Regions from separate parts of the Gordonia sp. QH-12 genome, predicted to be linked through region 2. Evidence: predicted binding sites of a transcription regulator. Region 2 holds the regulator's gene; the other holds the start of a gene.

Region 1 (6,630 bases), on a different contig from region 2:
GAGGTCTTGCGCAGTTCGGTGAGCCGTCGTTCCACCTCGGCCCAGACGTCCGCGGGCGCCAGCCCGGCCGCGTGGTCGCGCGCGGTGCGGCTGATGTTGGCCTGGGTGTCGTACCAGTAGCGCGACGACTCGGTGTACAGGTACGTCGACTGACCGGTGAGGGCGTCGAGCGCCGAGTGGAAGTTGCCCGGTACGTCGCCCGGGAGAGCGGTGCCGAGGAAGATGCGGTGCTTCTCTGCGCCCTTGTGCGCCGAGTGCAGGCCCGGAGTCGCGGCCATGAACACCGAACGGGCCAGCCGCTGTGCCACCTTGCGCTTGCCGAAGTGCTCGTTGTTCTTGTCGACCAGCGCCGGGACCGATTCGGGGCCGGCGACGTCGGTGTGAATCACCGGTTTGAACTGGTCCTCGAGGTACTTGGTCACCTCGGAGACCACGTCGGCGTCGTCGAGTGGCACGGTTCCCGGCATGATCAGCGCCGACGAGTTGTCCGACCGCCAGAGGGTCCCGACCACCCGGTTCATCATCTGCAGGACGCCGCGAGTCCGCTGGAACCGGTCGAGCGTCGACCAGTCCTGGTACAGCCGGTCGAACAGCTCCGGATGAATCGGGTAGCAGCGCTTGATCCGGTCCTCGTACTGGGAGTCGCGGACCTCCGACGGGAACTCGGCGTGGTACTTGCGGTAGAACTCGACGACATTCTTGGCGATGTTGGCGATCTTCGCCGACGCCTCGGCGTCCGGTGTGGAGAAGATGCGCCGCCGCACGATTTCGAAGCTCTCCTCGGCGTTGGCCGGCTGCCACTGGTCGGCGGTCCGGCCGATCACGTTCTTCAGTGCGTGGAGCGCTTCGCGCCCGTACTCGCCGCCGACCTCCTCGTCGTTCACCTCGTCGCCGCCGTCTCCGTTGGACGACGCGGGGATCGAGATGACCACCTGAATGCCCTTGACCGCACGGGCGGCTTCGGTGAGGGCCTGGGCGAAGGTGAACTGGGTGTCGAAGTCGCCGGCCGGAAGCGGTTCCGGAGGGTTCACGAGCTGTCTGGCGTACGCCACCCATTCGTCGATCAGGATCACCGCGGGGGAGTACAGCGTGAAGAGCTCGCGGAGGTCGGCACCCGGGTTGGTCGAGGTGCGGTCGGCATGGGCGACGATGTCATAGGCTTCCTGCCCGCCCAGCTGCCAGGCCAGTTCGCCCCACATGGTGCGGATGTTCGGCCGGCCGTCGTCGGTGTTCTCCCGTGACGGGACCATCTGGTTGCCGACCAGGGCGACGCGTCCGACGCGTCCTCGCACCGCGTCGAGCGGTTTGGCGAGCGGAGCGACGTCGTCACCGAAGACGTGACTCTCCGCGCCCGATGCCAGATGCCAGAGCGCGAGCATCGAGTGCGTCTTGCCGCCGCCGAAGTTGGTCTGCAGGTTGATGACCGGTGACGCGTTCTCATCGCCGGTCAGTCGCGCGACGTTCCGGGTGATCAGATCGCGCAACCCCTCGGTGAGGTAAGTACGGCCGAAGAACTCGGCGGGGTCGGTGTACTCGGACTTGTGGCCGCCGCTGCGCATCGCGACGGTGTAAAGGTCGGCGGCGAACTCCGCGGCGTTGAACTGGTCGCTCTGGATGTCGGGATGGGGTGCCAGGACGTCCCGCCATGCCGGCAGATTGTCGGAGCCCACCTGCAGCGCGGGCACGTTGCGCGCGGCCCGTTCGGTGGCCTGCCGGGTGCCGATGGCGCGGACGTCGTCGCGCAGCTTCGCGACGTCGGCGGCCTCCTTCGGAGCGTCGATGGCGAGCAGGAATCGGTGACAGATGTCGAGGTCGAACTGCGCGTCGTCGTTCGTGAAGTTCTCGTGATGCGCGAGCCGGTTCCGGGCGTCGACCAGCGGCGTCGCCAGGGATACCTGCGCGCGGCTGAGCCGCTTGCCGATCGGGTCCCAGCCGCGCCGGAACTTGTACGGAATGTTGTCGGTGAACATCCGAAGGCTGTCCGACGGGTCGAGCGGGTTGTACTTCTTGTCGGGGTGCGCGCTGGGTGCCTTGACCGTGCGCAGCACGTCGATCCAACCGCTCGCCCCCGCCGGCAGATCGGGGCCGATCGTCTCGGTCAGGAAACGATCGACCGCCGGTCCGAGCAGCTCGAACGCCTGATGGATCCGATCCCGATTACTCGGCGCCACGGAGGGCTCCTTTCACTATTCACACAGATGTGTGTATTCGCGACGAAGGTTATCGCAGCGGTCGGACAATCAGGACGTCGAGGTCACGTCTCGCCGCCGGTGTGACGGATGCCCGCCTACGACAGCGGCCGGAGCCTCCCGCCCAGCACAGGGCTTGCACGGCGTGTCGGCCGCTCCGGGCGTGTCGCGTCACGTGACTCGCCGGCGAACGCGCCGATCACAGCAGCATCTCCTGGTGCACCGCACCGCGCGCACCGCGGGCGATGTCGCTCCACGCGGCGCCGAGGCCGTTGAAGCTGACCGCGAGGGCCGTCGATTTGCGATCCTCGGCGAGTTTGAAGAGCAGGCTCGCGAGTTCGCGGCACAGATCGGTGTCGACCGCCTCCGGCACCAGGCTCAGCAGTGTCGACGCCGCGGGGATGCCGTCCGAGTCGAGGACCCGCACCAGGTGCATCACCACCTCCCACTGGCTGATCGAGGAGTCGGTGGACGGGTCGTAGTCGGCAGGCATGTCCGTGGGCGCGATCAGCGCGACCCGGCCACCGCCCTTGGTGAGAATGCCCGAGCGCTCCATGCCGTCGAGCGAGATGCTGCGCGCGTTCGCGAGCGACTCGGCGTCGCCGAACTTGCCGCTGTCGAAGCCGTTCTGTCGGAACCAGGTCAGCGCGAAGCGGGTGGGTGCGTCGAAGTCGTTCTCCAATTCGCCGAGCACCTCGTCGAGGATCGCGTTGATGCGCTGCAGCGCGGTCCGGACCGTCATCTTCGACCCGTCGTCCTCCAGCACGGCGTTGTACTCGGAGAAGATCGCCATGCCCGGCCCGATCGCCGCCTGCGGCAGATCGACCGGCGCGATGGCGCCCTGCTGCAATTCGCGCAGGCTCGCCGGCAACTCGTTCCGCAGCCGCGCCAGGAACGCACGGCGGTCGACGCGGGGTGCATCCTCCGGGCGCGGTCGGAGAGCAAGAACGATGGAGGAGGCGAGGGCGTTGGTTCCCTGGCTCAGCATGCGGTTACCGAGCTCCGATCGCATCGGCCACGTCGCGGTGATCTGCCAGCCGGAGCGGATCATGCCCTCCAGCAAGGTCTCCCAGCCGGTCGACGCCTGGCCGTCCTTCGACGAATCCTGCTGTTTGAACGCGTAGTAGACGGTGATGGGGAAGTCCTCGTAAGCGTGCTCACGGGCGCGACGGAAGACCTCGCGGAATCCATCTTCGAAGAATTTGTGCGCGCCCTCCTTGCCGTTATGCCGGTAAGGGTTGGCCACGAGTTCCTCGGTCTTCGGCACAAGCATCGTCGAGAGGATCGACGGGTGAATGTCCTTGAGCGACCGACGAAGCCAGATATAGAAGAAGTCAGAGAGATCGGAGTAGCCGATGTTGTCGTAGTAGGGCGGGTCGGTGGAGATGAGAGCGTGCTGTGAGATATCGGCTGCAGACCGATGATAGGTATGAGTACCAGTACTTGCGGGCAGGCGATCTAAGGCCTTGGGAATGAACCGCAGAGTTGGCTCCCAGCCGCCGGCTGAATTCGATGCAAAGTTCGACTCCGCAAAGTCCCAGACCATCGGTATCGCTTGCCGTGCGAAGAGATGGCCGACCTGTTCCTTCCCCGCGTCCGGTCGCCATTGGCACAAGGCGTTCGAGTAGTTCGTGTACCGACTGACGGCGATGCCGAGGTAGGTTGAAATCGCGTCGGCATACGCGCTCGCCTGCGTCTGGCTGATGTGCTTACTGCCCTCAGGAAGATCGGCTGCGAGCGCGTCACGCAAGACCAACTCGCGGGCTTCTCCGACCAGATCGCTGAATGTCGTCAGCGCGGTGAGTTGGCGTGGCGTGAAGAGTGAGGCGAAGGTGTCGAGGCCGTATGGCGGCGTCCACACGTCCTTCGGATGGAATCCCAGTCGCTGGTTCGGTACGTCGAGCGGTGGCTCCACCTCAGCGGCCCGGCGATGTACGTCCGACGGCGGTAGATAGATTCGACGGCGAGTGCCTTCGGCGACCGTGGCTATGAGATCTGCGCCCATTCGCCTTTCGGTTCCCTGAGCTTTGATGTAGTCGGTGCTGACGGCGGTACCGCAGCGGATACAGACGCCGCCACGTTTGCCAGACATCGTCCCGTCTGTCTCCTTCGTCGGCGCCTGAGCCGGATCGTGACCGATCTCGTACAGCACGGCCTTGCCTTCGATCACGGGGACGACGTACGCCTCCTTGCCCTTCTTCTTGCCGAGCCACCACGACCTGACGAGGGGCATCGCTATCCGGCACTCGGGATTCGGGCACGTCACCGTACGCGCCCAAATCCACGCGATCACCGTCGCCTCGGTACCGTCGGGCAGGGTCGCCTTCGGATACAGATGGCCGATGCGCTTCTGGGCTTCGTCGCGCATCCACTGTCCGTAGCGGCGGACGTCTTCGGCGAGACCTGTGGCGCGGGGCCAGTCCTGGATGGTCTCGTCGGCGGCTCCGGGCCACACGGGCGGCTGTCCGGCGAACTTCGGCGGAATCTCGATCAGCGCCTTGTTGATGAGCACGGCGACGGGGTTCAGGTCTGACGCGTGAGCTTCGAGTCCGAGTCGTTGCGCTTCAAGGGGAATGGTTCCGCCGCCGGCGAACGGATCGAGGATCGGTGGGGGATTGCCGTCGGTCGACTCCATGATCTTGCGATGAGCTTCGGCGAGCAGTTGCTCGTCGTTCGAGTTCTCCCACACCACGAGTCGCTCGATCAACTCGAAGAGTCGCTTTCGCTCCGCGATCTGCTCCGCCTCGGTGGGGTACAGGTCTGGGCGCGACGCGGGGTCGTCCACCAGTTGAGAGAACAGCACAGCGCGTGCCGCGGCCAGTGGCCGGCGCGCCCACCACAGATGCAGTGTCGACGGATGTCCGTGGCGGATCGACTTCTCGCGAGCGGACTCCTCATTGATCTTCTGCAGCGGGATGCTGACCTCGATCAACTTTCGTCGCTGAACATTACTGTGTGCATCGCTGGACACGGGTACCCCTTGGTGAAGCGCATGGCGGACGAGAACGTTTCAACATAGCGCACACGACAGTGTGTATTGCAATCGGTGCGACTCGGCTGAGAATGTCGGACCTCTCGAGTATCATCGAACGTAAGTTCGACAATCGGGGGTGGAGATGAAAGTGCAGGTGAGAGAGCGTAAGGCTTCGTCTGTGACGGTGGCCGACGACGCGATCGTCATCCGGATCGAACGTCCGGACGTCCAGAACTCGCCCACCGTTGCATCCGAGGCGTCTGGGTCACGAAGCGATCGAGCGGCACTGCTCGGGTTCGCGGCGCGCGCGGACTGCTACCAGGGGCTGGTGCTGTGGCATCGATACGAGGCGCTGTACTCGCTGCTCATGGCGAAGCAATCCGAGTTGGAGTCCGATCCGTCGGCGGACGCCTACACCCGGCTCTACGACCCACTGTGCCAAGTCGCGGCGTCGTATGCGGTCGCCGCGGGTGTGCAGCACTACACGGCAGAGCGGTTCGTCGAATCCGCCGTGGCCTGCATGGAGCGGATCCCGGCCCTCGGACGGATGTTGCGCGACGGACTGATCAACTCGGCGAGTTTCCGGCGCGCGGTGGAGCAGACGGCCCTCGTCGACGATGCGGACGTCCTGGCCTTCATCGACGCGGAAGCGGCCGCGAGACTGCGCGAAGTGGGCGGTCTTTCGGCGGCGCGCGTGGAGACGATGCTCGGGGCGATCGTCGCCGAGCACGATCCCGACGCGGTGACCTTGACCCGGGAGGAGGTGCGGGCAGCCAAGCGCGTGCAGGTGAACCCGCTGACCGACACCGCCTCGGAACTCATCGTCACCGCGTCGGCCGAGGACGTGGCGATCGCCAAGGATGTACTCGATGCGGTGATCGCCGGCGTCTGCCCCAACGACCCACGCTCCAAGGGCGCCCGGCGCAGTGATGCGGCGATGGCGCGCATCAACGGCACGGACTTCGTATGCGAGTGCGGTCGAGAGGACTGCACTGCTCGACTCGCGCCGGCCGACATCGCGTCGCGGTGCGCGCGGATCGTCCTGCACGTGGTGGTTCGCAAAGAAGTGCTCGAGGGGACGTCGCAGACTGCGGCGCATCTGGACGGCCACGGACCGATCTCGGCGACACACATTCGTGAGATGGCGTCACGGCCCGACGCTGTGCGTCGCGAGCTGAACCTCGACGAGGTCATCGCGCAGGCGAGTCGGCCCGACAGCGGATACCGTCCGTCCGCGGCGCTGGATACTGCCGTCCGCGGGCTGTTCGGCACCTGCTCGTGGCCGGGTTGCGCCCGGCCCGCGTGGAAGTGCGACCTCGACCACGTATGCGAGTACGACCACGCGGATCCGTCGGCGGGCGGCGTCACCTGCATCTGCAATCTCAATGCGAAATGCCGATTCCATCACGGGTTGAAGACCCACGCGAACGGGTGGGTCGACGATCAGATCGTGGACGCCGCCGGCGT
Region 2 (6,630 bases):
TCGAGGTCGCGCAGCGGACCGAGGATCGCGAGACCGACCTCATTGCTCGGTATCTCGGCCGAACCCGACGAGCGCACGGTGTCCTCCACCTGCACCGCAAGCTTCGCCAGTGCGTCCTCGTCCACCTGACGGCCCTGGCAGGCGCGGCGCACGCCCTGCATCACCTTCTCGCGACTGAAGGGCTCGGAGATGCCGTTGCGCTTCACCACGGACAGCACAGCCGTCTCGACCGTGCTGAACCGCCGCCCGCATTCATTGCACGACCTGCGGCGACGGATCACCTGGCCGTCGTCGGCGACTCGGGAGTCGACGACACGGGTGTCGTCGTTCTTGCAGAACGGGCAGCGCATGCCATGACAATACCCGCCCGCCTCAGCCGTACTGCGGGGCGATAAGCGCTTGTCCGACATGCAGTCCCGATGTCTCGAGGCCGTTCAGGTCGCGCAGCTGGGCGATGACGCCCGCGGACGGCAACTCCGGAGCGATCCGCTCAGCGAGCGCGGTGAGCGACTCCCCCGACCGGACGTACACCACGTGCGTCGCCGCCGGCGACTCCGGCGTCGCCGCATCCTGGTAGCCCGCTCCGACGAGGGCGAGCAGCCACACCATGCCGGCGAGGGTGCCGCCGACCACCGCGGCCCCGGCCCACCGGCGCCTGCGGTACACCGCGGGCGACAGCGCGGTCCGGCCGGCCGGCGGCGCATCGAACATCACTCGCCGGTCCGCGACCGGGCGACGCCGCTCGGGGCGGCCGGTCGGGAAGCACGTTCCGCTCGAGTCGCCTCGCCCCGCTCCGCGTACTCCCCGATCACGGACCAGCGAGCCACGGACCACCGGGATGTCGCAGGTCATCGCCGACGCAGTGGAGTGCACAGCAGTGGAGTGCACAGCAGTGGAGTGCGCAGCAGTGGAGTGCGCAGCGGTGGAGTGCGCAGCGGTGGAGCGCACAGCGGTGGCGCGTCCGGTCGGGGCGGGTGCCGTCCTCGTGCTCATGACTCGTCTCCAATCGATCGCGTGTTCGAAGAACTCTTGTTCGATAGTTAACACGAGGGGTCCGACAAACGCCGACACGCGTCGAACAATTGTTTGAGTTTTGTGACCTACTCAACTAGCCTTTGGACCATCGATCGAACACAGCTGACGAAAGGCCCGACCGTGACCGACACGCCCGATCCGATGCTCTCCACCGCGACGCTCGAGGCCTCATTGACCCAGCGTCAGCGCGAGGTGCTCGAGGTCATCCGTCAGTCGGTCCGCGAGCGCGGCTACCCGCCGAGCATCCGTGAGATCGGCGAGGCCGTCGGACTCACCTCCACGTCGTCGGTGGCCCATCAGCTCCGCACGCTCGAGCGCCGCGGCCTTCTCAAGCGCGATCCGCACCGTCCGCGTGCGGTGAACGTTCGGGACGATCAGCGGACACCGCCCTCGGGCGGTGCCGAGGCCGACGGAGAGTCACTCCCCACGCCGACCTTCGTTCCGGTGCTCGGCCGGATCGCCGCCGGCGGACCGATTCTCGCCGAACAGGCCGTGGAGGAGGTCTTCCCGATGCCGCGCGAACTGGTCGGCGACGGTTCCCTGTTCATGCTTCGCGTGGTCGGCGAATCGATGATCGACGCGGCGATCTGCGACGGCGACTGGGTGGTCGTGCGCCAGCAGAACGTGGCGGAGAACGGTGACATCGTCGCCGCGATGATCGACGGCGAAGCCACCGTGAAGACCTTCAAGCGCACCGACGGTCACGTCTGGCTCATGCCGCACAACGAGCATTTCGAGCCCATCCCCGGCGACGACGCCGCCATCCTCGGCAAGGTCGTCACGGTGATGCGCCGTATCTGAGGCGCCCGGCCGGCCTCAGCGGGACATCACACCTCGCCGGCCAGAACCGCGCGAACCGCCTCGCGCGCCTGTGACGGACTCGTCGCGGCGATCGCGGCGGACGCCGCATCGCGGCACTGATCCATGGTGACGGTACCCAGCTTCAGTCCCACCGCGGCCGACGCCGCAGGCGCGGACGACAACGACGTCACACCCATCCCGACCAGCACACATGCCAGCAACGGATCGGCAGCCGCCTCGCCGCATACGCCCACGGGCTTGCCCTGGTCCCGACCGGCGTCCCCGACCCGCTGTATCAGCGCGAGTACCGCCGGCTGCCACGGGTCGGTGAGCGCCGCCAGCTCCGGCGACATCCGGTCCGCCGCCATCGTGTACTGGGTCAGGTCGTTGGTGCCGATCGAGACGAAGTCCACTTCGGCGAGGATCGCGTCGGCGAGGATCGCCGCCGACGGCACCTCGATCATCACCCCCGGCACCAGACCGCGTTCCCGAACCCGCGCGGCGAATTCGCGCGCCTCGTCGACCGTGGCGATCATCGGTGCCATCACCCACGGCGTCGCACGGCCGTCGTCGCGCGCCGCCTCCGCCAGCGCATCGAGCTGGTTGTTGCGGATGTCCGGATACGTCTGCACGATGCGGTTGCCGCGGACTCCCATCGCCGGATTCGGCTCGTCGGAGTGGGCGACGAACTTCAGTGGCTTGTCCGAGCCCGCGTCGAGGGTGCGGATCACCACCTTGCGCCCGGGAAAGGCGTCGATCACCTCCCGGTAGAGCTCTACCTGCTGGGCGACGGTGGGCTCGGCCGCGCGGTCCAGGAAGGCCAGTTCGGTTCGGAACAGTCCGACGCCCTCCACCGGCGCCTGCGCCGCCGACCGAGCGGACACGCCGTCGGCCACGTTGGCCAGGATCGCGACCGCGTGCCCGTCCGCCGTGCGGCCCGGCCCGCGCCAGGCCGCCGTCTCGGCCGCCCGCGTCGCCGCGGCCGTCACGGCGTCCGAGATGAGTCCGGCGTCCGGGGCGGCCCCCACCGTTCCCGCGTCCCCGTCCACGTAGCCCATGGCTCCGGAGGGGATCTCATCGAGTTCAGCGGCGGCGACCACGCACGGAATACCGAGTTGGCGAGCAATGATCGCCGTGTGGCTGCTGGGGCCGCCGAGCCGCATGCCCAGCCCGATGACGCGTGCCGGGTCCAGACCCGCGGTGTCGGCGGGCGCGAGGTCGTCGGCGAGCAGAATCGACGGTACGTCCGGCACGGGGATGCCCGGCTCCGAGAGCCCGAGGAGTTCGGCGACGACGCGGTCTCGGACGTCCAACAGATCGGTGACCCGTTCAGCCATGAGGCCGCCGAGCTTGGTGAACATCTCCACGAACTGCTCGGTGGCCGCGATCGCGGCGAGCGGCGCTCGAACGCCCTGCGCAATCGACTTGCCCGCGGCCGTCGCCCACCCGCGATCGCGCGCGAGACCGGCCGTGGCAGTCAGGACCTCGGCCGCGACGCCGGTGCTGTGGGAGGCCCGGTCGGCCAGCCGGTCGGCCACCACTCCGGCGGCGGCGGTGAAACGCTCCATCTCTGCGTCGCGGAGCTCCTCCGGAACGGGAGAGTCGTCGATGGCGTCGAAGCCGGGTCGCGGTGCGGGTCTGATGATCGGTCCGTACGCGAGGCCACCGACCACCGGAGTACCGGAGACGATGACGTCGGCGCGGAACGGGTTCTCGGCAGGCACGGGAGAAGTCACCTCGGTCATGTGAGAAAGATTACAGAAAGTCCTTGACGTGTCAACACGTACCCATGTAAACAAAGATGCGTAACCAACCAAATCAACACAGATCCACATCTTTGCACGATCCCCATCGTTGCATGAGATCGGACAGTCGGGAGAGCAGATGTACGCGGAGGAACGCCAGTCGGCGATCGCGAACGAGGTCCGCCTGCGCGGCCGCGTCTCCGTAGCCGATCTCGCCGCGCGCTTCTCCGTGACCGGCGAGACCGTGCGCCGCGACCTGGCTATTCTCGCTCGCAGCGGCCATCTGGTGCGCGTCCACGGCGGAGCCGTACGCCTCGACGTCGCCGCAGTGGTCGACGAACCTGATCTGGTGGTTCGGGAGGAGACCCACCGAGGCGAGAAGAGCGCCATCGGTGCCGCTGCGCTGGCATTCCTGCCCGCCGACGGCGGTTCCATCGTGATCGACGCCGGGACCACCACTCTGCAGTTGGCTCTATCCATCCCCGTCGACGCCCGCTTGACCTGCGTCACCAACAGCGTGCAGATCGCCGAGGTGGTGGCGGAGTTGCCCGGCTCCGGGGTGCTGCTGACCGGCGGCAGACTCCGGCCCAAGACCGGTGCCTCCGTCGGCGCCGACGCGATCGAGCGACTCTCGCGCATCCGTGCGTCGGTCGGCTTCCTCGGCACCAACGGTCTGTCGCTCGAGCACGGTCTGTCGACACCCGACGCCGACGAGGCCGCCACCAAACGCGCCATGATCGCGGCCTGCACGACGACGGTGGTCCTCGCCGACTCGTCCAAGATCAACCGGGAGGAACTGATGAGCTTCGGAACCCTGGAGGACGTCGATGTCCTCGTGACCGACGCCGGGATCGACTCGGCCTTCGCCGACGAACTGCGCGCCCACGAGATCGAGGTGGTGATCGCATGATCGTCACCGTCACCGCCAATCCGAGCACCGACCGTACGATCGAGCTCGCCGGACCGCTCCGGAGGGGCGAGGTGCACCGTGCGGCCCGCGTCGTCGACCAACCGGGCGGCAAGGGAATCAACGTCGCACGGGTGGTGCGGGCCGCCGGCCTTCCCACACTGGCCGTCCTGCCCGCCCGCGCCGACGACCCGTTCATCGACAGCCTGCGCGCCGTGGCCCTTCCGCACCAGGCGGTGTCGGCGGACGGGACGGTCCGGACCAACCTGACCGTCGCCGAACCGGACGGCACCACCACCAAGATCAACGACGCCGGAACGGCCGTCTCCGCCGAGGCCGCGGCCGCGCTGCGCACCACGATCATGGCCCGTGCCGAGGGAGCGGACTGGCTCGCTCTGTGCGGCTCGCTGCCGCCCGGCCTCCCCGACGACTGGTACGCGCAGGTACTCGCCGCGACGGCGTCGCTGCACTGTCGGGTGGCCGTCGACACGTCCGGCGCACCCCTGGCCGCGGTGGCCGCCGCCCGTCCGGCACTGCTGAAGCCGAACTCCGATGAGCTCGCCGAACTCACCGGCGACGATCCGGCCGGCATGGAGAGGTCTGCGGCGCAGGGTGATCCCAGCGTCGCAGCGGCCGCCTCCCGAACACTCGCCGACCGGACCGGCGGGACGGTGCTGACCACGCTGGGCGCGGCCGGCGCTCTCCTGACCACCCCGGACGGCATATGGTTCGCCACCGCGCCGGCTGTCGCGGTCCGCAGCACCGTCGGCGCGGGCGACGCCTCACTCGCCGGTTATCTGATCGCGCACCTGCGCGGTGCCGACGAGGCCGGGCTCCTGCGCAGTGCCGTCGCTCACGGCTCGGCGGCCGCAGCACTGCCGGGCACCACGCCGCCCACTCCGGATCTGCTCGACGAAGCGGGTGTGTCCGTCTCCCGGCTGTCCTGATCCGTCCGCGAAGAACCCCGACACCCAGAATCTCCGAGTCCCCGAATCCCCGACCCCCAGAATCCCGACCCCCCCAGAATCACCGAGGGAGCCATCATGTCCCAACAGATCATCACGCCGGAGCTGGTCCTGCTCGACGGTGACGCCGGCGCTGATGCGGACAGTGTCATCGCCGCGCTCGCCGGTCTGGTCGCAAACGCCGGCCGCTGCACCGACCCGGCCGAGCTCGCCGAGGCCGCTATGGCACGCGAACGCAAATCCGCGACCGGGCTTCCCGGAGGCATCGCGATCCCGCACGCACGCGTCGCCTCCGTCACCACCGCCACCCTCGCCATGGCACGCCTGACGCGAAAGGCAGAATTCGGTGCTCCGGACGGGCCCGCCGACATCGTCTTCCTGATCGCGGCACCGGAGGGAGCCGCCGGCGAGCACATGAAGGTGCTCAGTTCGCTGGCGCGCGCCCTCGTGCGGCCCGACTTCGTCGCCGCCCTGCGCGCGGCGCCCGACGCCGCCGCCGTCGTCGATCTGGTCAACGAGGCCGTCGAGGGCAAGCCGGCCCCTGCCCCGGCCGCAGCGACCCCCGCAGCGACCCCGGCAACTGAGACCCCGGCAACTGAGACCCCGACCACCGAATCCCCAGCGGCCGAGCCCGGGACCACTCGGATCGTCGCCGTCACCGCGTGCCCCACCGGGATCGCGCACACCTACATGGCCGCCGACGCCCTCAAGCTCGCCGCCGAACGCGCCGGCGTGGAGTTCGCGGTGGAGACCCAGGGGTCGACCGGTTCGACGCCCTTCGCCCCCGATGTGATCGCCGCCGCGGACGTGGTGGTCTTCGCGACGGATGTGGGCGTCAAGGGCCGCGACCGGTTCGTCGGCAAGCCGGTGGTCGCCTCCGGCGTCAAACGCGCGATCAACGAACCCGATGCGATGATCGCCGAGGCGGTCCGCACGGCGCGAGATCCCCGGGCCGCCACCGTCGCCGGGGATGCGAACGCCGGCGCGCAGGCGCCCGCGGCCTCCCGTGTGGGCATCGGAGGTCAGCTCAAGCAGGCTCTGCTGACCGGTGTCAGCTACATGATCCCGTTCGTCGCCGCGGGCGGTCTGCTGATGGCGCTCGGCTTCCTGCTGGCCGGCTACGAGATCGGCAGTTCGACGGTGCAGGAGGGCACCTCGGACGGACTGTACTACGCAC

The links. The regulator LexA, encoded in region 2, represses DNA repair genes until DNA is damaged. The targets are predictions, from matches to a motif close to CGAACANNTGTTCG.
Region 1: a site for LexA is predicted at 5,276-5,289, ahead of Y710_RS17965 (HNH endonuclease signature motif containing protein). Genes of this name have one in related genera too.

Annotation. Positions count from the first base shown of each region.
Region 1 is NZ_KQ969313.1:4,844-11,473, reverse strand. It holds gene Y710_RS17975 (DUF499 domain-containing protein) at 1-2,171, opposite strand, end outside; gene Y710_RS17970 (DUF1156 domain-containing protein) at 2,389-5,160, opposite strand; gene Y710_RS17965 (HNH endonuclease signature motif containing protein) at 5,306-6,630, shown strand, end outside.
Region 2 is NZ_KQ969286.1:132,490-139,119, reverse strand. It holds gene nrdR (transcriptional regulator NrdR) at 1-350, opposite strand, end outside; gene Y710_RS19055 (LysM peptidoglycan-binding domain-containing protein) at 373-993, opposite strand; gene lexA (transcriptional repressor LexA) at 1,177-1,836, shown strand; gene Y710_RS06425 (putative PEP-binding protein) at 1,863-3,581, opposite strand; gene Y710_RS06420 (DeoR/GlpR family DNA-binding transcription regulator) at 3,721-4,491, shown strand; gene Y710_RS06415 (1-phosphofructokinase family hexose kinase) at 4,488-5,435, shown strand; gene Y710_RS06410 (PTS fructose transporter subunit IIABC) at 5,532-6,630, shown strand, end outside.